3 regions of the Zoogloea sp. GDB6 genome follow, and region 1 is predicted to be linked to each of the others. Evidence: predicted binding sites of a transcription regulator. Region 1 holds the regulator's gene; each other region holds the start of a gene.
The links. The regulator LexA, encoded in region 1, represses DNA repair genes until DNA is damaged. The targets are predictions, from matches to a motif close to ACTGTATNTANATACAGT.
Positions count from the first base shown of each region.

Region 2: AC1PQG_RS05895 (ATP-dependent helicase) is a predicted target of LexA. The motif match lies at 1,699-1,716, and genes of this name have one in related genera.
Region 3: AC1PQG_RS08805 (error-prone DNA polymerase) is a predicted target of LexA. The motif match lies at 5,242-5,259, and genes of this name have one in related genera.

Region 1 is NZ_CM161497.1:2,807,853-2,814,700, reverse strand. Features, by position in the region: gene AC1PQG_RS12770 (M61 family metallopeptidase) at 1-501, shown strand, start outside; gene AC1PQG_RS12765 (MATE family efflux transporter) at 524-1,876, opposite strand; gene AC1PQG_RS12760 (Y-family DNA polymerase) at 1,913-3,370, opposite strand; gene imuA (translesion DNA synthesis-associated protein ImuA) at 3,306-4,067, opposite strand; gene lexA (transcriptional repressor LexA) at 4,094-4,696, opposite strand; partial or broken gene AC1PQG_RS12745 (peroxiredoxin) at 5,098-5,598, shown strand; gene AC1PQG_RS12740 (FKBP-type peptidyl-prolyl cis-trans isomerase) at 5,564-6,043, shown strand; gene AC1PQG_RS12735 (ABC transporter ATP-binding protein) at 6,143-6,848, shown strand, end outside.
Region 2 is NZ_CM161497.1:1,283,531-1,290,378, reverse strand. Features, by position in the region: gene ccoG (cytochrome c oxidase accessory protein CcoG) at 1-47, opposite strand, end outside; gene AC1PQG_RS05900 (aminotransferase-like domain-containing protein) at 143-1,543, opposite strand; gene AC1PQG_RS05895 (ATP-dependent helicase) at 1,827-3,908, shown strand; gene AC1PQG_RS05890 (flavodoxin family protein) at 3,974-4,480, shown strand; gene AC1PQG_RS05885 (cation:proton antiporter domain-containing protein) at 4,576-6,318, shown strand; gene AC1PQG_RS05880 (HD-GYP domain-containing protein) at 6,343-6,848, opposite strand, start outside.
Region 3 is NZ_CM161497.1:1,938,657-1,945,504, forward strand. Features, by position in the region: gene AC1PQG_RS08795 (cytochrome-c peroxidase) at 1-1,143, opposite strand, end outside; gene AC1PQG_RS08800 (DUF4136 domain-containing protein) at 1,391-2,041, opposite strand; gene AC1PQG_RS08805 (error-prone DNA polymerase) at 2,101-5,235, opposite strand; gene AC1PQG_RS08810 (superoxide dismutase) at 5,401-5,988, opposite strand; gene xseA (exodeoxyribonuclease VII large subunit) at 6,108-6,848, opposite strand, start outside.

The DNA.
Region 1 (6,848 bases):
GTCGGTGTGGACGAGGATGGCATCTTCGCGCTGGCTGCGGAGCTCGGCGGTCCGGCGCTGGGGCGCTGGCTGCGGGAGCTGGTCGAGGGGACCGAAGAACTCCCGCTGGATGTCTGGCTCAAGCGGCTTGGTCTGAGCCTGACGTGGGAGGCACCGAACAGCAGCCCGGGCCTTGGCGTGCGTACGGCGGCCGATGGCGACGCGGTCAAGCTGGCCAACGTCTACGACGGCGGTGCGGCCCAGGCGGCCGGCCTGTCGGCGGGGGACGTGCTGGTCGCGCTGGATGGCATCCGCGTCACCAACGCCAACCTGGACAAGCTGCTGTCCCGCCGGCTGGCGGGCGAAACCTTGCATGTGCACGCCTTCCGGCGCGATGAGCTGATGGAGTTCGAGGTGGAGCTTCAGGCCGCGCCGGCGGATACCGCCAAGCTGGCCTTGGCAGAGCGCAGCTCGGGCCAGGCCAAGGCCTTGCGCGAGGCCTGGCTGACGGCCGCTGCCTGAGCGCGCGGCGCGTCTCTTCTGCTTAGAAGCGCCGCGCCACGCGATACAGGTAGGCGCTGAACAGCCCGGCTGCGGCGATGTTGCTGAGCACCGTGGCCTGCCAGAAGCCGGCCACGCCCTGGGGTGGCAGCAGGTCGCCGACCCCGTGGAAGGCCAGGCCGTAGCCACCGGCCAGGCCGATGCCCCAGAAACACAGGGTATGCACGAGCATCGGGCCGAAGGTGATCTTGTAGCCGCGCAGCGCATGGGCGGCCACCGTCTGGATGGCATCGAAGAGCTGGTAAAGCCAGATGTAGATCAGCAGGGAAATGCCGAGTTGCTGGACCTGCGGATCGGCGGTGTAGGCGGCGAAGATCGGCTCGCGGGCCAGCCAGATGACGGTGGCCACCGTGGTCGACAGTCCTGCCGCCAGGATCACGCCGACCTTGGCCGCATGTCGGGCACCCTTGCCATCCCGGGCACCGACCGATTGGCCGACCAGCACGAGGGTGGCGATGGCAAGGGCCAGCGGCAGCATGTAGATCAGCGCCCCCAGGTTGCCGACGATGCGGTGGCCAGCGACCACCGAGGCGCCCAGCTTGGCGACGAGCAGGGCGATCAGCGTGAAGGCGGTGATCTCCACAAAACTCGAGAAGCCCATCGGCAGGCCCAGCCGCAGCAGGTCCGAGAGTACCCGCGGATGCGGCGCCTGCCAGTGGGAGAACAGCTGGTAGCGGGCATAGGCCGGTGATCGGGCCATGTGGAAGAGCGCGCTGAGGAGCGCCAGCCAGCCGACGACCGCGCTGGACACCGCACAGCCGGTGCCGCCGAGGGCCGCCATGCCGAGGTGGCCATTGACCAGCGCCCACGACAGCGGGATGTGTACTGCGGTGGTGACCAGGCTGATCACCATCAGCACCCGGCTATGCCCCAGCGCATTGGTGAAGGCATAGAAGGTACGGTACAGCAGTACCGCCGGCAGGCCCCAGGCGATGGTGCCCAGGTAATCGCGGGCGCGGGCTTCGATCTCGGGGCTCATCTCGCTGAACTGCATCAGCCAGTCCGGCCGGGTGAGCAGCACTACGCCGGGAACGGCCAGCAGCAGGGCCAGCCAGAAGCCCTGCTGGAGGGTCGGGGCGATGTCCTGGTGGCGCGCCGCGCCGACATGATGGGCGACGGTCGGTGAGACGGCCTGCAGGATGCCGACCAGCAGCATCACGATGGAGATGTAGATGCCGCTGCCGACTGCGACAGCGGCCAGGTCGGTGGTGCCATAGTGACCGCTCAGGACGGTATCGCTGACCATCTGGGTCATGGACGACAGCTGGGCGACGAGTACCGGCCAGGCGAGTTCGAGGATGCGCCGGACGAGGGAGGATGAGGAGGGCGATTTCATGAGCCGCGTAGTCTAGCCCAGCCGTGTCGACGGCTCTCAGGCGAAGTGGCCGTGGAGATACCAGCAATGGGGGGCGACACCGTCCCGGAAGACCCAGGCCAGGCCGCCGTCCTGGCTGCGGGCGACGAAATAGTCCCGGCGTACCGTGGCCTCAGGCCCGTCCCACCAGCCGGATTCAATGCGTTCCGGACCGGCGAGGAGCGACCACGGCGGCGGGGCCGGAATCGGACGGGGCTCCGGCAGCAGCCATAAGGGGCGCGGTGAAGCCGGCAGTGTCGGCGGCTCTTGTCGGCTACGGCTGCGCTCCCGGGGCTGGGGTTCGACCCAGCGCCAGGCCTTTTCGGGGCGATGATCGGGGTGGGGGGCGAGGCAGCGCACGGCCTGGTCGCCGAGGCGTGCCCGCAGGGTGGCCAGCAACAGGCCCGCGTCGCCCGGTTGGCCGTCATCGCCCTGAAAGAGTTCGCCAGCGGGCGGCGCCAGCGGACGGGGCTCGTCGGCAGTGAGCCGCAAGGCGTCGACGGCGGCCGGCAGGGGCAGGCGGTTCAGGTGCTCGCGGGCCAGCAGCTGGCAGCGCTGCATGTCCTGGGAGAGGGTGCCCAGCACGATTTCGAGCGGCGCTTCCGGCGCCTGGCTGTTGCGCTCGAACTCCAGGACCAACGTGAAACGCTCGATGCCGGCCTGACGGGCGTCCAGCCAGCCGGCCAGGCCGGCGAGTAGGCGGCGGGTGGCGAACAGCAGGGTGTCCACCTGGTCGGACGGGGTCGGCAGCGGCAGGCGGGACGCATAGCGTTCGGGCGGCTTGAACCACGGACGTGGATCGGGGATGCGCCCATAAGCCCGATCGAGGGCGTCGGTGACCGCCTGGGCATGGCGCCGGGCCAGACCGTGGCGCGGCAGGTGGCGCACTTCTCCCAGGGTGACGTGGCCGGTGCCGGTGAGCAGGTCCAGGCTGTCGGGGCCGACCGGTGTGCCGTCGGCGAGGGCGATCAGCGGCAGTGGGTCGAGCCTGCTGGCAAGCGGTGCGCCCACGTCATCAGCGCTGTCGAAGCGGGCCAGCCAGCGGGCGGCCAGCGGTGTCTGCGCGATGGCCAGGTGGGCGTGGAAGCCCAGGTCTTCGATTCCCTGGGTGATCTGCTGGCCCAGCGGAACGAGTCCGCCGAACAGGCGCAGACAGGTTTCCACTTCCAGCAGGATGGCGTGGGGCGGGTCGAGGCTGATGGCGGGAGTGAAACGTCCGGCCCAGGTGGCGATGTCGATCAGCGCCGCGTGTTCGAGGGCCGGCTGCCGGTCGACCAGGCACAGCGCCGGCACTATGGCCAGTGCGCTGGCCCGCCCAAGCCCTGGCTCCACGCCGCGCGCCACTGCCGCTGGATCCGCGGCCACCACCCGCCGGCGAGGGTGGCCATCGAGGACCGCAAGCGGGGCGGCCTCACTGCGCCCCCGCGTGAAGACCTGGAGGGGCAGATCGGGGAGGTAAAGGGCGCACCAGAGCATGCTTGCCGGAGGGGGAGGAGGGCTGCGGATCGATCGTTGCCGTCGAAGGATGTTCGAGGCCGCAGTCGGGCCGTGTGCCACCGCCTGGCCACGGGAGTTCGAGCGCCAGGGGGGCGGCCAGTTGCGGCCCGCGGCGCTTGAGGATGCGGATCCCGAGGCCGCCGCGGCAGGGGCTGAGCGCCAACCGCAGGACGGCCGGGGAAGGTTGGTGGGCCGCGCTTTCGGGGCGGAGCAGGATCAGCGGCGTGCCGCTTTCCTCGGCGGCCAGTTGCAGGCGGCGCAGCGCGCCCATGTCGGCGTCGGCCAGCCATAGCAGGACCACCTCGCAGCTGCGGGAGTCGAGGGCCTGACGGGCCGCCCAGCGGGCGTGGGCCGGGCTCTCGGCCTGTACGATGAGCAGGCGCTCGAGGGGCACGCCAGCGGCGGCGAGGGCTGGCGCATAGGGCAGGCCGGGCGGGGCGATGCAGGCCGCCCAGCGGCCGGCTGGCACATTGGCGAGCTGGGGTAGCAGCAAACCCAGTTCGCCGATGCCATTACGGGGCAGCAGCAGTTCGCTCAGCGCGGCGAGGGGCCAACCACCGCCCGGCAGGACTGCGTCGAGTGCGGCATGACCGGTCGGCCGCCCCGGCAAGGCTGGCGTGGCCAGCCGGTCGCCGCGCCAGACCAGGTGATTTAGGGATAAGGCGGGGGCGGCCATGGCGTGGTTCAGGCGATGCCGGTGGGTCAGAAGCTGTCGTTGCGGATCAGGCCGACGGCGATGCCTTCGATTTCCAGCTGGTCGTTGCGGGTGTCCACGACGATGGGCTCGAAGTCCGGGTTGGCCGGCAGCAGCTCGACGATGGGGCCTTTGCGGGCCAGGCGCTTGACGGTGACTTCGTCCTCCACGCGGGCGACGACGATCTGCCCGTCCCGGACCTCGGTGGTGCGATGGACGGCCAGCAGGTCGCCGTCGAGGATGCCGGCGTCGCGCATGCTGAGACCGCGCACCATCAGCAGGTAATCGGCGCGCGGGGAGAACAGGCCCGGGTCCACCTGGTAGCGGCCCTGCACATGCTCGGCGGCGAGGATGGGGCTGCCGGCGGCGACCCGCCCGATCAGCGGCAGGCCGAGGCCTTCCTTCAGGCGGATGCCGCGGGCGCGGCCTTCTTCCAGGGAGATGGCGCCCTTGGCGGCCAGGGCGCGCAGATGGGTTTCCGCCGCGTTGGGGGAGCGGAAGCCGAAGGCGGTGCAGATCTCGGCCCGGGTCGGCGGACGCCCTTCCTGCTCCACGGTGTCGCGGATCAGCTGGAGGATTTCCTGTTGGCGGGGGGTGAGATTGTCGGACATTGGAGGGCTCCTGTGAGTCTTGTGTAATTTTATACAGGTTTCGACGGATGACAAGCCGGGCGAGCCTTTGTCAGCCGGGAGCCGGGCTTCGGGAGGCGTGACAAACTGCAGGCTCCGGGCATAAATGACTTGAGCCCCCGCCCTCGGTGGACTATCCATTCAAGAGCATGCCTTCTCCTGATTGATGCAGGTGTGGCAAGCTGGCATCCGGAACACCAGCCAACAGATTTCGCAGACAAGGCACGCCACATAGATAGATTTCACCCCAACCCGCACGGGTTCGCGAGAGCCCAGCCCCCGGAGGAGAGATGCCCATGTTCGTCAGTCCGCAACACGCTTCGGGTAGAGTTCTCGGCGCTGCTCGGTTAGAATCCTCCGACTCGCCCGCGTCGCCTTCTGAAGGCTCGCCCGCTCCGCTCTTTTCCCTGCCCGATGCCGACATGGAGATGTTCGATCTGGCGTCGGTACTGGGTTCCAGACACGTAGTCCTGTACTTCTATCCCCGTGACAACACTCCCGGCTGCACGCGCCAGGCCATCGACTTCAGCGACCACGATGCCGACTTCGAGCAGGAACGCTGCATGGTGATCGGCATCAGTCCCGACGACTGCCTGACCCATGCCGATTTCCGCGACCAGCACGGCCTGTCGGTGGGATTACTGTCCGACGAGGACGGCGAGGTCTGCCGCCTGTACGGTGTGTGGCTGTCGGCCGTGGTCGATGGGGTTGCCAAGCGCAGCGTGCGCCGCTCGACCTTCATCATCTCCAGCGACGGGGTGGTGCAGCATGTGCTGCACGATGTGAATCCGCGCGGCCATGCCGCCGAAGTCTTCCAGCTGATAAAGCAACTCAACTCAAGGAATGTAAATGGAAATCGCCAAGAACACGGTCGTCACGCTTGACTACAAGGTTACCGACCCGGATGGCAACGTGATCGACGACGGCCAGCACCCGCTGGTGTACATGCATGGCGGTTACGACGGCATCTTCACCGTGATCGAGGAAGCCCTGCACGGCAAGAACAGCGGTGACAGCCTGAAGGTCAAGCTGCAGCCGGAAGACGCCTTTGGCGAATACGACGAGGAACTGGTGCTGGTGGAAGACGCCAGCCTGTTCCCCGACAACATCGAAGTCGGTATGTCTTTCGAGCGCGTCGGTGAAGATGGCGAGGACGAAATGGTCTACCGCATCACCGACATCGCCGACGGCAAGGTCGTGGTGGATGGCAACCATCCCCTCGCCGGCACCGCGCTGATCTTCGACATCACCGTCAAGAGCGTGCGTGCAGCCAGCGCCGAAGAAATCGGCCACGGCCACGTCCATGGCGAAGGCGGCCATCACCACTGATGAGCCCGGTGGTCGGCGCGCCGGGTGCATTCCGGTGCCGGCCAAACCGTACTCGCTGAACGGGCCGCTTTGCGGTCCGTTTTTTTTGGAATGAATGGATTGGACTCGGACAATCAGGCGCTGTTGCAGGTGGATGGCCTGCAGGTCGAACTGGGGAACGCCGGCAAGCGCGTCCGCCCGGTGGATGGCATCAGCTTCGAGGTGGCGGCGGGGCGTACGCTGGCGCTGGTCGGCGAATCCGGCTGCGGCAAGTCGATGACCGCGCTGGCCTGCATGCGGCTATTGCCGAGCGGCGGCCGGATCTCGAACGGCAGCGTCAGGCTCGGCGGCGAAGCGCTGCAGAGCCTGCCTGAAGTGCGGATGCGCGACATCCGGGGCCGCCGGCTGGCGATGATCTTCCAGGAGCCGGCCAGCAGCCTCAATCCTGTGATGACGGTCGGCGACCAGATCGGCGAAGTGCTGGTCCGTCACCGCGGCATGCACGGCAAGCCGGCCTGGGACGAGGCGGAGCGCCTGCTCGACGCGGTCGGCATCCCCGACGCGCGCCGGCGTCTCGCCGAATACCCCTTCCAGCTGTCCGGCGGCATGAAGCAGCGCGTCATGATCGCCATTGCGCTGGCGGGCGACCCGGAGGTGCTGATCGCCGACGAGCCCACCACCGCGCTGGACGTGACCATCCAGGCCCAGGTGCTGGAGCTGCTCGCCGACCTGCAGGCGCGGCGTGGCATGGGCATGCTGCTGATCACCCATGATCTGGGCGTGGTGGCGCGCATGGCTCACCGGGTCGGCGTGATGTACGCCGGCG
Region 2 (6,848 bases), 1.5 Mb from region 1:
TACAACTCCAGTTTGGCTTCGCGGACCTTGCTGACAGGCTTGTTCATCTGGGTATTCCTCCTGGACCGGGAGTAGATCACCCGGCGCCAAATGGAAACAGATTCAGCCTGTCGTGTTTTTAATAGGTACAGAATTTCTGCCGCTACAACAGCGCCCCCAGGGTGGCGACCGCTGCCCGCCCCCGCTCGCCGAGGGGATGGCCGAAGTTGAGGCGGATGCAGTGACCGAACTCGCGCTTGGCCGAGAAGATCGGCCCCGGCGCGATGCTGATGCCCTGCTCCAGCGCCAGTCGGTGCAGCTCGAGGGCATCGGTGCCCCGCGGCAGCTCCAGCCACAGGAAGTAGCCGCCCTGGGGCCGCGCCAGCCGCGTGGCGGCCGGGAAGTGGGTTTCGACGGCGGCCACCAGCGCCGCCTCCTGGGCCGCCAGCGTGCCGCGCAGCTGGCGCAGGTGCTTCTCGTAGCCGCCGTGCTTCAGGTAGTCGGCCAGCGCAATCTGTACCGGCACCGTCGTCGCCAGGCTCAGGGACAGCTTCTGGCGCTGGATCGCCGCCGCGTAGCGCCCCGCCGCCACCCAGCCGATGCGGTAGCCCGGCGCCAGGCACTTGGAGAAGGACGACACATGCATGACGCGCCCGTTCGGATCTACCGCCTTGGTGCACAGCGGCGCCTCGGCGCCGAAGTGCAGCTCGGCATACACGTCGTCCTCGATCAGCGGCACGTCGTGGCGATCGAGCAGCTCCACCAGCGCCTGCCGCCGCTCGTCGGGCACCCGCGCGCCGGTGGGGTTGGCGTAGTTGAGCATGAACAGGCAGGCCTTCACCGGATGATGGCGCAGCGCGTCCTCCAGCGCTGGCAGGCTGACGCCCTCGCGCGGGTGGCTGGGGATCTCGATGACCTTCAGGCCCAGCCGCTCGGCAGCCTGCAGGCCGGCGTAGAAGGTCGGTGACTCGATAGCGATCAGGTCGCCCGGCCGCGTCACCGCCTGCAGGCACAGATTCAGCCCTTCCATCGCACCGGAGGTGATGACGATCTCCTGCGGCGCCACCGACGCGCCGTGGGCCAGGTAGCGCAGGGCCAGCTGGCGGCGCAGCTCGTCGTTGCCCGGCGGCAGGTCGGTGACGGTGGCCAGCGGGTCGAGGTGGCGCGCAGCGGCGGCCAGGCAACGCCCCAGCTTGTCGAGGGGATACAGGTAGGGGCTGGGGAAACTGGAGCCGAGGGGCACCACCGCCGGGTCCTTGACGCTGTCGAGGATCTGGAAGATGAAGTCGCTGACCTCCAGCGCCGTCGAGTGGCCGACCGGGTGGGTCATCTCCGGCTCGGCCAGGCGCTGGCCCAGCCGCGCCCGCACGAAATAGCCCGACTTGGGGCGCGCTTCGACGAGGCCGCGACTCTCCAGCAGCGCGTAGGCCTGGGTCACCGTCACAGGCGCAATGCCGTGGCTCTTGCAGGCCTGCCGCACCGACGGCAGGCGGTCGCCGGGGCGCAGCACGCCGTCGGCGATCAGGCGGGCGGTCTGCTCGGCGAGATTCTGGTAGAGGCTCATGGGCCGGATGGTAGCAGGCCTGGGCAGGCCTTCTCCTCGCCCGTCGGAGACCACGGGCGAGCTCACGCCACGGCAAACGCCATGGCGGCCTTGTCGCCACATCGCATCGCCCATCCCCCCACTCCCATTTCCCAAGCGCTTGCGGCCATTACCAAGCTGTATACAATTACAGCCAAAGCGAGACCACCATGCCCCTGCACCACATCCCTTCCCCGCACCACAACGCCCTCCCTTCGTCAGCCGCTGCCGCCGCCCAGCGATCAGCTGCAGGGAGTGCCCTCCGATGAGCGGCGTGACAGACGCAGCCATCCCCGCCTACCTGGTCAAGCTCAACGACGTCCAGCGCCAGGCCGCCACCCACGGCGTCGGCACACCGGATGGCGACGGGCCGCTGCTGGTCATCGCCGGCGCCGGGTCGGGCAAGACCAACACCCTCGCCCACCGGGTCGCCCATCTGCTGGCCCACGGCGCCGACCCGGGCCGCATCCTGCTGCTGACCTTCTCCCGCCGGGCCGCCGACGAGCTGGCCCGACGCGTGCAGCGCATCGCCGCCCAGGTCTCGCCGCGCCACGCCCAGCTGGCCGCCACCGGTTTCCCGTGGGCCGGCACCTTCCACAGCGTCGGCGCGCGGCTGCTGCGCGAATACGCCGGCGCCATCGGCCTCGACGCGGCGTTCACGATCCACGACCGGGAAGACTCGGCCGACCTTATCAACCTGGTCCGCCACGAGCTGGGCCTGTCGGCCAAGGGCAAGCGCTTCCCGCTGAAAGGCACCTGCCTGTCCATCTACTCGGCGGTGGTCAATACCCGCGCGCCGCTGACCGACGTGCTGCTGTCCACCTTCCCGTGGTGCGCCGAGTGGGCCACCGAGCTGAAGGCCCTGTTCCGCGCCTACGTGGCCGCCAAGCAGGCCCAGCAGGTGCTCGACTACGACGACCTGCTGCTCTACTGGGCCCAGATGGTCGGCGTGCCGGAGCTGGCCGCCGACGTGGGAGCACGCTTCAGCCACGTGCTGGTGGACGAATACCAGGACACCAACCGCCTGCAGGCCGAGATCCTGCTCGCCCTCAAGCCGGACGGCCGCGGCCTCACCGTGGTCGGCGACGACGCCCAGTCCATCTACAGCTTCCGCGGCGCAACGATCCGCAACATCCTCGACTTCCCCGGCCACTTCGATCCGCCGGCCCGCCAGCTCACGCTGGACCGCAACTACCGCTCCACGCAGCCCATCCTGGCCGCCGCCAACGGCGTCATCGGCCAGGCGAAAGAGCGTTTCTGCAAGGACCTGTGGAGCGAACGCGCCTCGGCCGAGAAGCCGCGCCTGATCAGCGTCCGCGACGAGGCCGACCAGGCCGCCGGCGTCGTCGAACGCATCCTCGCGCGCCGGGAAAGTGGCCTCAAGCTCAAGGCCCAGGCAGTGCTGTTCCGCGCTGCCCACCACAGCGTGCGCCTGGAGATCGAGCTGACCCGCCGCAACATCCCCTTCGTGAAGTTCGGCGGGCTCAAATTCCTCGAAGCCGCCCACGTCAAGGACGTGCTGGCCATCCTGCGCTGGGCGCAGAATCCCCGCGACCGGGTGTCCGGCTTCCGTGCCATCCAGCTGCTGCCCGGCCTCGGCCCCAAGTCCGCCGGGCGCATCCTCGACAACCTGCAGGCCGCCCCGCCGGGCTGCCTGCTGCTCGCCGAACAGCCGGTGCCCGACAGCGCCCGCCTGCACTGGCAGGAATTCGCCGCGCTGGTGGAAGGGCTGGCCGAGGCCGGCGCCTGGCCCACGCCCGTCGAGAAACTGGCCTTATGGTACGAAGGCCAGATGGAGCGCCTGTTCGAGGATTTCAGCGTGCGCCAGGCCGACATCCAGCAACTGGGGCGTATCGCCGCCACCTACCCGAGCCAGGAACGCTTCCTCACCGAGCTGACCCTCGACCCGCCCGACGCCACCAGCGACGAGTCCGGCAAGCCGCTGCTCGACGAGGACTACCTGATCCTGTCCACCATCCACTCGGCCAAGGGCCGCGAGTGGCCGGCGGTGTCCCTGCTCAACGCGGTGGACGGCTGCCTGCCGTCCGATCTCGCTACCGGCAGCGAGCGGGAGATCGAGGAGGAGATGCGCCTGCTCTACGTGGCGATGACCCGCGCCAAGGACCATCTCGACCTCTACGTACCGCAGCGCTTCTACGTCAGCGGCCAGTCCTCCACCGGCGACCGCCACGTGTACGCCAGCCGCACGCGCTTCATTCCCAACCGCCTGCTCGACCGCTTCGAGACCTGCACCTGGCCCGAGGCCACACCCGACACGCCAGCCAAGGCCGAAACCCGCCAGGCAGCGGTGGACCTGGCCGCCCGCATGCGCTCCATGTGGGATTGACCGACGGCATTGACCGATACGGAGCACCCGCCTAGTCTCGAAAGGCCTCCCGACGCCTTTCGACAATGACCGCCACCGCCCGCAAGACCCTGCTGCTCGTCTATCACTCATGGACCGGCGCCACCGAGCAGATGATCCACGCCGTCGCCCGCGGCGCCGCGGGCGAGCCCGATATCGACACGCGCCTGCTGCGCGCCCCCGAGGCGGGCCCCGACGACCTGCTGGCTGCCGACGGGTATGTCTTCGCAACGCCAGAGAATCTCGCTGCGATCGCCGGGCTGATGAAGGATTTTTTCGACCGCAGCTACTACGGCGCCCTCGATCGCATCAACGGCCGGCCCTACGCCGCGGTAATATGCGCGGGTAGCGACGGCAGCAACGCCGCCCGCCAGATCGCCCGCATCGCCACCGGCTGGCGCCTGCGCGACATCGCCCCGCCGCTGATCGTGTGTACCCACGCACAGACGCCGGAAGACATCCTGGCACCCAAGCACGTTCCCACCGACGAACTCGCCAAGGGCGAGGAACTCGGCGCCGCCTTCGCCACCGGGCTGGCGATGGGCGCGTTCTGACACAACGCAGCATAAATTTTCCGAATCGCCGAACCGCCACGCCGACGTGGCGTCGAACCTGCATGCCCTTTAAACCGCCCCCCTGCTGACTGCCGATGCCCCATAACGTCTCCCTGATCGCCCTCATCGCTGCCGGCCTCGGCCTGGCCATGGTCCTCGGCCTGGTGGCCACTCGCCTGCGCATGCCTCCGCTGGTCGGCTACCTGCTCGCCGGCGTGGCCATAGGCCCCGGCACGCCCGGTTTCGTCGCCGACCTTCCGCTGGCCGGCCAGTTGGCCGAGATCGGGGTGATGCTGCTGATGTTCGGCGTCGGCCTGCATTTCTCCCTCGACGACCTGCTGGCGGTGCGCAAGATCGCGGTGCCCGGTGCCGTCGTGCAGATTGCGGTGGCCACCGGCCTCGGCGCGGCGATGGCCGTATGGTGGGGCTGGCCGGTGGGTGAATCGGTGGTGTTCGGGCTGGCCTTGTCGGTGGCCAGTACTGTCGTGCTGCTGCGCGCGCTGGAGGCGAAGGGCATCCTGGATTCCACCAATGGGCGCATCGCCGTCGGCTGGCTGGTGGTGGAAGACCTGGCCATGGTGCTGGTACTGGTGCTGCTGCCGGCGCTGGCGCCGCTGCTCGGCGCCAAGGACGCCGGCCCCCAGGCCGACGTATCGACCCTCGTGCTGACCGTAGGCATCACCCTCGCCAAGGTGTCGGCCTTCATCGCGCTGATGCTGCTGGTCGGCGGCCGCGCCTTTCCGCGCCTCCTGTGGCTGGTGGCACGCACCGGCTCGCGGGAGCTGTTCACTCTCTGTGTGATCGCCGCCGCGGTCGGCGTGGCCTACGCGTCGGCGATCCTCTTCGATGTGTCCTTCGCGCTGGGCGCCTTCTTCGCCGGCATGATGATGCGCAAGTCCGAGTTCAGCCACCGCGCGGCGGAGGATTCCCTGCCGCTGCGTGACGCCTTCTCGGTGCTGTTCTTCGTCTCGGTGGGCATGCTGTTCGACCCACAGGTGCTGATCGACGCGCCCTTCAAGGTGCTCGGTGTAGTGTTCATCATCCTGTTCGGCAAGACGCTGGCCGCCATCGCGCTGGTGCTGGGCTTCCGCTATCCCCTCAACACCGCGCTGACGGTGGGCGCCAGCCTGGCCCAGATCGGCGAGTTCTCCTTCATCCTGGCCGGCCTCGGGCTCGGCCTTGGGCTGCTGACGATGGAGGGGCAGAACCTGATCCTCGCCGGCGCGCTGATCTCCATTGCCCTCAACTCGGTGCTCTTCGCCGCCATCGAACCGGCCCAGGCCTGGGCGCGGGCCCGTTCGGCATGGGCACGCAAGCTCGACCTGCGCGACGATCCTCTGGCCGCGCTGCCGATGAGCACCGACCGCAAGCTGCTCTCCAACCAGGTGGTTCTGGTGGGCTACGGCCGGGTCGGCCGCCACATCGCGTCGGCGCTGGACAAGCGACATGTCCCCTACGTGGTGGCGGACAGCAACCGGGAAGTGGTGGAAACCCTGCGCAAGCTCGGCAAGGCCGCTGTCAGCGGCGACGCTTCCGACCCCATCGTGCTGGTCCAGTCCCACATCACCCGCGCGGCAATGCTGGTCATCACCGCGCCGGACCCGCTCGCCAGCCGCAAGATGGTGGACATCGCGCGCAAGCTCAACCCGGAGATCGTCACGGTGCTGCGCGCCGACAGCGAGGACGACGCCGACCTGCTGCGTCGGGAGAAGCTCGGCCGGATCTTCGTCAGCCACCAGGAACTAGCCGTCGGCATGTCCCAGTACGTGCTGGCCGAGCTGGAATCCGAGCAGGACGGCCATGGCCACGGCCGTCACCCCCATCACCACCACAGCTGACGCCAGCCCCGTTCGCCGGGCGCTTCAGCCCGGCGAAGCCGCCTCCCGAATCCGCCTGCCGTCCGGCAGCGACGGAAACACCGGCAGCGCAACCTCGATCGCCCGCCCCGTGTCCGCCAACAGCACCGCGGTGACCTCGGCATCGATATGCCCCGTGTCAGCCAACATGCGCATGAAAGACGACACCTCGGGCACCGACAGGCCCTGGCGGTACGGCCGGTTCTGCACCATCGCCTGGAAGATGTCGGCGACGCGCAGGATGCGCGCCTCTAGGGACAGGGTGTCGCCCCTCAGGTGGAAGGGGTAGCCGGAGCCGTCCGGTTCCTCGTGGTGGTAGGCCGCCCAGCGGGCGATGTCCTCGAAGCCGTCGATGTTGCGCAGGATCTGGTAGGTCTCGAAGCTGTGGGTGTTGATGATGCGGCGCTCGCGGCTGTCGAGGCGGCCCGGCTTGTCGAGGATCTCGTCGGGCACCCGCAGCTTGCCCAGGTCGTGCAGCAGGCCGGCGATCTCCAGCTTGTCGCAGTTCTCCC
Region 3 (6,848 bases), 870 kb from region 1:
GATCTCGCTCTCCGTGAGGGCGGGGGAGTCGCCGGGCTTCCGGTTGTACGGCACCTCAAGGGTATTCACGTTCTTGCGGTAGGCGACGGGCAGGTCGTTGAACTTCTGCACCGTGCCGCTGGCGTCCGTGGGGTACCACTCTTCGGGGTTGGTGTCGCGACGAACGTAGAAGCGGACTGCGTCGGTGAGGGTCTTGATGGCGCCGTTGTGGAAGTAGGGGCCGGTCTTGGCGATGTTGCGCAGGGTCGGCACGCGGAAGGCGCCGCACAGGTCGGTGCGGGCGGACAGATCGGTGCGTACCGGGCCGCATAGGCCGAGGTCGTAGTAGCTGGCATCGGCGTTGGCCGTGATGTCCATGTTGCGTGGCACACCGAGCGTGTCGTAGGTGAAGTCGGTGAACAACGGAGGATGACCGTCCGCCGCGGTGCCCACGTGGCAGGCGGTGCAGTTGCCCTTGTTCGGGTCGTTGAACAGGGCCCAGCCGCGCATCTCCGCGTCGGTGAGCTGGGCCTTGCCGGCGAGCCAGAGGTCGAACTTGCTGCTGAATGGTGCGAAATCGGTGTCTTCCAGTTGGTACTGCTGGAGCGCGTACTGCAGGCGGGCGAAGGCGTCGGCGGGGCGACTGAATATGTCACTGCCGAAGACCTTCATGAATTCCGCTGCATTGGCTGAACGCTTGAGCTTGGCCACGACGTCGTCGGCGCTGGTGTTGGCCATCTCGTTCGGATTGAGGAGGGGGCCTGAAGCCTGGTCGCCGAGCGTGTTGGCGCGGCCATCCCAAGTGAAGCCGCCAGTGGGCGTGCCGTCTTTGGCGAAGTAGAAAGCCGTGTTGAATTTGAGATACTTGAGCGACGGAGCCTGACGTCCGGCCTCATGGCCGGCATCCGCACCGGCGGGCACCGAGCGGCTGTCGGCGGCGGCGTAGTGGTTGGCCTTGACGTGGCAGGTGGCGCAGGACATGGCGCCGGTGCTCGACAGGATCGGGTCATTGAACAGCTTTTCGCCGAGTTGGGCGGCTGCGGACAGGTTGCTCGCCGCAGTGTCTGTGCCGCTTCCCCCGCTGCCTCCTCCTCCGCCTCCACCACAGGCCGCAAGCAGCAGGGTCATGGACAGGGATAGGGTAATCCGGGCGAGGCGGTGCATCGAAGGGCTCCAGTCAGTCGGCGTCGGCAGTGACCTGGGCGGCCTGATGGCCGGGCAGGCTGTGTCCTCTTCGCTGGCTGGCTGGGCGGGTCCAATCGCTTGGCTGGCTTGCGTTTGCGAATGTAAAACAGGATTCATTCGCAAATGAGAATTAATCCTATGTTAAAGCTGGAACCCGAAATGGTCAATGCCCCTGACCTGAATAGGGGTGTTTTGTGCTGCTCGGGGAGAAAAAAGTGGATCGCTCTCAGTCTGGTGGTAGCAGTCTTTCGTCCCTGAGGCGCTTGCCGAGCAGGTCGATCAGCTCATCCACGAGGCGGATGGACGATTCCGGATTGATGGATTCTGTGACCGCGGACCACACCGGCTTGGCGTCCGCTAGGCGGTACAGCAGGGTCTCGACGACGACGCGGGTGGTGTCGACGGTGTAGCCGGGAGTGTCGTAGGTGTAAGGGTAGTAGGTGAAGAAGGGGTTGTAGTAGGGCCGATAGTAAGGCCCCATCCGCCAGAAGAAGGGGTCGGGCCCGAATTGGGTCTGGGGGGGAACGACGGTCTGTGTCTTGTCCACGGACACCAGGCGGGCGACGAGGGCACTGTCGAATCCGCCTTCGATCAGGCGCCGGCGGACGCTGTCGGTTTCTGGCCGGGGTTCGAGACCGAGCAGGTGTCCGGCGGTGGCCTGTACGCTCTTGGGCATGCGCTGGACGATCCGGTTCTCGGCCATCTTACGCAGGTTTTCGTCGTCCTTCACTGAGACGAAGACGGCAATCCTGTGGGGCACGATGGCGGGCGCGCTGGTATCCCGCCAGCTGGACTTGATGGTGCTGGTCGCGCAGCCCGTTAGGAGGAGCGTGAAGGATACGAGAAATGTCACTACGGACAGGGGGCTGAAACGCATGGGCACTCCGGGCGAGTTGGAATCTTCGTGTGAGTGAGACCGCGGAAAGGCGGCGGGATTCAATGAAAGTCCCGGCTCTTGGGGGCCAGTTGGCCAAGCAGCGCGGAGCGGTCTACGACCCGTTTGGCGTGCAGGTGCACCACCTTGTCCTGGCGGACGATCTGTCCATAGACGCCAAGCAGGCTGGTGCCCAGCAGGATTCGTCTTTCGGCCTCCAGGAGTTCGGGCCGGACGATGACGTTGATCCAGCCGGTTTCGTCTTCGATGGTGACGAACATCGTGCCCTTGGCCGTGCCCGGACGCTGGCGACAGGTGACGATGCCGGCGGCCCGGGCCAGCTTGCGGTCCGGGCAGTTGGAAATCTCTGCTGCGGTCAGGAAGCGCTCGGCCCGTAAGCGAGAACGTAGGAAGAGCAGTGGATGCCGGCCCAGGCTGAAACCCAGGCGCGCGTAGTCGGCGATCAGATCCTGGGTTTCGCTGGGGGAGGGCAGGGCGAGGCTGTCGTCGGCCAGCGGCGCCTGGTGGAGCAGGCCGGGAGCCGCCTGGGCGCCACTGGCGGCCCACCAGGCCTGGCGCCGGTGGCCGGCCAGGCTGGCGAGGGCGCCGGAGGACGCCAGTGCGCGGAGCTCTCCGGGATCGAGTCCAGCACGGCGCGTGAGGTCGTCCACCGACAGAAAGGCGCCGTCCCGCCTGGTGGCGACGATGCGCTCTGCGGCGGCGGCATTGAAGCCCTTGACGAGGCGCAGACCGAGGCGGGCGGCGGGGATGTCCGGGGCGCTGCTGGAGGCTTCCTGCGTGCATTCCCATTCGCTGGTGCTGACATCGACCGGGCGGACTTCGACCCCGTGACGCCGGGCATCCTGGATCAGCTGGGATGGCCCGTAGAAGCCCATCGGCTGGCTGTTGAGAAGACCGCACAGGAAGGCCGCCGGCTCGAAACGCTTGAGCCAGGCGGAGACATAGACCAGCAGTGCGAAGCTGGCGGCGTGGGATTCTGGGAAGCCGTAGCTGCCGAAGCCTTGGATCTGTCGGCATAGCGCCTCGGCGAATTCCAGGGGGTACTCGCGATCGAGCATGCCGGCTGTCAGGCGCTGCTGGTAGTGCTGCAGGTCGCCCTGGCGGCCCCAGGCGCCCATGGAACGGCGCAGTTGGTCGGCGTCGCCGGGGCTGAAGCCGGCGGCGACCATCGCCAGCTGCATGACCTGTTCCTGGAAGATCGGCACGCCGTAGGTACGAGACAGAACCGGCTTGATCTCCGGGCGGGGATACTCTATGGGCTCCTGGCGGGCGATTTTTTCCCGCGCCTGCAGGTAGGGATGGACCATGCCGCCCTGGATCGGCCCGGGCCGGACGATGGCCACCTCGACGACCAGGTCGTAGTAGGTGCGGGGCCTCAGGCGCGGCAGCATGCTCATCTGGGCCCGGGACTCCACCTGGAAGACGCCCATGGCGTCGGCTTCGCACAGCATGTCGTAGACGGGCGCCTGCTCCCGCGGGATGTCGGCTACCGTGAAGGGCTGGCCACGCCAGCGTGAGATGAGGTCCAGGCTGCGGCGGATCGCCGACAGCATACCGAGGGCCAGCACGTCCACCTTCAGCAGCCCGAGGGTTTCCAGGTCGTCCTTGTCCCACTGGATGACGGTGCGCTCGGCCATGGCGGCGTTTTCCACCGGGACTAGTTCAGCCAGCGGGCCGCGGGAAATCACGAAGCCGCCCACGTGCTGGGACAGGTGGCGGGGGAAGCCGACCAGCGTGTTGGCGAGTTCGAGCAGCAACTGCGTGCGCGGCGCGTCCGGATCGAGGCCGGCTTCGCGCAGGCGTTCCGGTGCCACCCGGCTGCCGTCCCACCAGGCCAGGCGGCGGCTGAGCTGTTCCAGTTGGCCGAGGTCGAAGCCGAGGGCTCGGCCGACGTCGCGCAGGGCGCTGCGGGGACGGTAGCGGATCACCGTGGCGGCCAGGGCGGCCCGGTCCCGACCGTACTTGTTGTAGATGTACTGGATGATCTCTTCACGCCGGTCGTGCTCGAAGTCCACGTCGATGTCGGGTGGCTCCTGGCGCTCTTTGGACACGAAGCGCTCGAAGAGCAGATGCCCTTCCTCCGGCTTGACCTCGGTGATGCCCAGCGCGTAGCACACCACCGAGTTGGCCGCCGAGCCGCGGCCCTGGCACAGAATGGTCTTGCTGCGGGCGAAGCGGACGATGTCCTCGACGGTGAGGAAGAAGGCCTCGTACCCGAGTTCGATGATCAGCGCGAGCTCCTTGTCAGCTTGGGCGCGGATGTCGGCCGGAACCCGATCCCGCTCATGCGCGGCTGGCGGGTAGCGGCGCCGCAGGCCGGCGTCCACCAGCGCACGCAGATGGGATCCCGCCGTGGCGTCGGGGGGCACGATTTCCTCCGGGTATTCATAGCCCAGTTCGCCGAGCGGGCTGTGGCAGCGGGCGGCGATCACCAATGTTTCGGCCAGCCACTCCGGCGGGTGGCGGCGGGCCAGGCGTTGTCGGCTCTGCAGGTGGAGTTCGGCGTTGGCGCCTAGTCGGTAGCCGGCCTCGTCGAGGCTGCAATGATGGCGCAGGGCGCTCAGCACATCGGCTACGGGCTGGCGCGACGGGTGGTGCATCAACGGTGCGCAGGTGCTGGCGATAGGGATGTTGGCGGTATGCGCTGCTTCGGCGATCCACGCTTGCCGGCTGCGGTCGTCGGCGCCCATCGGGAGGAGGGCGGCGATCCAGGCACTGCCAGGGAAGAGAGAGGCCAGCCAGCGGGCGTCATCCATGAGCGTGATGGAGGTGGTGTCCGGCGGAATCAGCAGGGCCAGGCAGTGGTCGAGACCGCCGTTCAGATCGTGCCGGTGCAAGTGGTACTGGCCCTTCTCCGTCGCCAGCCGGCCCTGGCTGATGAGGCGGCACAGCTGGCCGTAACCTTCCCGGTTCTCGGCCAGCAATACGAGCTGCGGGCCGTCCTCGAGCTGGATGCGGGTGCCGACGATCAGCTGCAGCCGTTTCTTGTGCGTCTGCCAGGCCGCGTAAGCTCGCACGACGCCGGCCATGGAGCATTCGTCGGCCAGCGCCAGTGCGGTATAGCCGAGGGCCACAGCCTGCTCGACGAGCTCCTCCGGATGCGAAGCGCCGGTCTGGAAACTGAAGTTGGAGCGGGCACAGAGTTCGGCAAAAGCGGGAGGATCCTGTTGGGGCATGAGTTGACTGTATATAAATACAGATAGCTCAACAAGCCATGTTTCCGTGCTTCAAGACGTGCTCAAAAAGAACAGCCCCGACACGGCGTGAACCGATGTCGGGGCTGTTTCGGGAGCAGCGACCGTGAGGCCGCCGGGCTCCCGGTGGCTGCAGCCGCTTCGCGATCAGGCGAAGTTGGCGGCAGCGAAGTCCCAGTTGGCCAGGCTGTTCAGGAAGGTTTCCACGAACTTGGGACGGGCGTTGCGGTAGTCGATGTAGTAGGCGTGTTCCCACACGTCGATGGTCAGCAGGGGCTTGCCTTCGCCGCTCTTCAGCGGGTTGCCGGCAGCACCGGTGTTGACGATGTCGACGGAGCCGTCGGCCTTCTTGACCAGCCAGGTCCAGCCGGAACCGAAGTTGCCGACGGCGGAAGCCTGGAAGGCCTTCTTGAACTCGTCGAAGGAGCCCCACTTGGCGTTGATGGCGTCAGCCAGCGCGCCGGCGGGAGCGCCGCCGCCGTTCGGCTTGAGGGAGCTCCAGAAGAAGGTGTGGTTCCAGACTTGGGCGGCGTTGTTGTAGACGCCACCGGCCGGGGCCTTCAGGAAGGTCTCTTCGACGGACAGGTTTTCGTACTCGGTGCCCGGGATGAGGTTGTTCAGGTTGGTCACATAGGCTTGGTGGTGCTTGCCGTAGTGGTATTCGAAGGTTTCTTCGGAAATGTGGGGCACCAGGGCGTTCTTGGCGTAGGGCAGTTCGGGCAGGGTATGAGCCATTTGTTTCTCCGGGGTATAGGAAATTGTCCGACTATTCTAGTCGGGATTGGATTCTCTGCACAATCGGCCTCGGCGTACCTCATCCGGTCGCCGGTTCCACCCGCTATTTTGCACCGCAACTAGCCGGAATGCTTGTCTACCTTTGCATCTACGACGCCGTCGTGGAATTCGACGTGGATGAGATCTCCCGGAACGAGCCCGTTGGCGGAGCGGATGATCTGACCCGAGGCATCCCGTGTGATGCTGTAGCCGCGGGACAGGACGCCGCGAGGATCGAGGTGGGTCAGGTGCTGGCCCAGGGTGTTGAGTTGCGTCCGGCGATCGGCGAGCAGCTTGTGCATGGCCCGCTGCAGCCCTTGCTCCAGCATGTTCAGCTTTTGTTGCCGGCTGGTCAGATCGGGTCTGCGGGCGGCCAGGCGTAGTTCCAGTGTGGTGACCCGTGTCCGCTGGGCAGCAATCCGCTGGGTGATGCGGGCCTGCAGGCGTTGCTGCAGATTTTCCAGTTGCAGCCGGCTGGCGTGCAGCCGCTGGCGGGGGTGGATCAGGCGCGCGGCGGCCCGGTCGACGCGCTGGGCCGCGTTCTCTATGCGCCGCTCCATGGCCCGCTTGAGACGGCGCGCCAGTTGTTCCAGTCCCTCCTGTGCTTCCACGTAGCCGGCGCTGACCAGTTCGGCCGCCGCGGTCGGTGTGGCGGCGCGCAGGTCGGCGGCGAAGTCGGCGATGCTCACGTCGGTCTCGTGACCGACGCCGACCACCACCGGCAACGGGCAGGCGCGAATGGCGCGGGCGACGCTCTCGTCGTTGAAGGCGGCGAGGTCTTCCAGGCTGCCGCCGCCACGCACCAGCAGCAGCACGTCGTT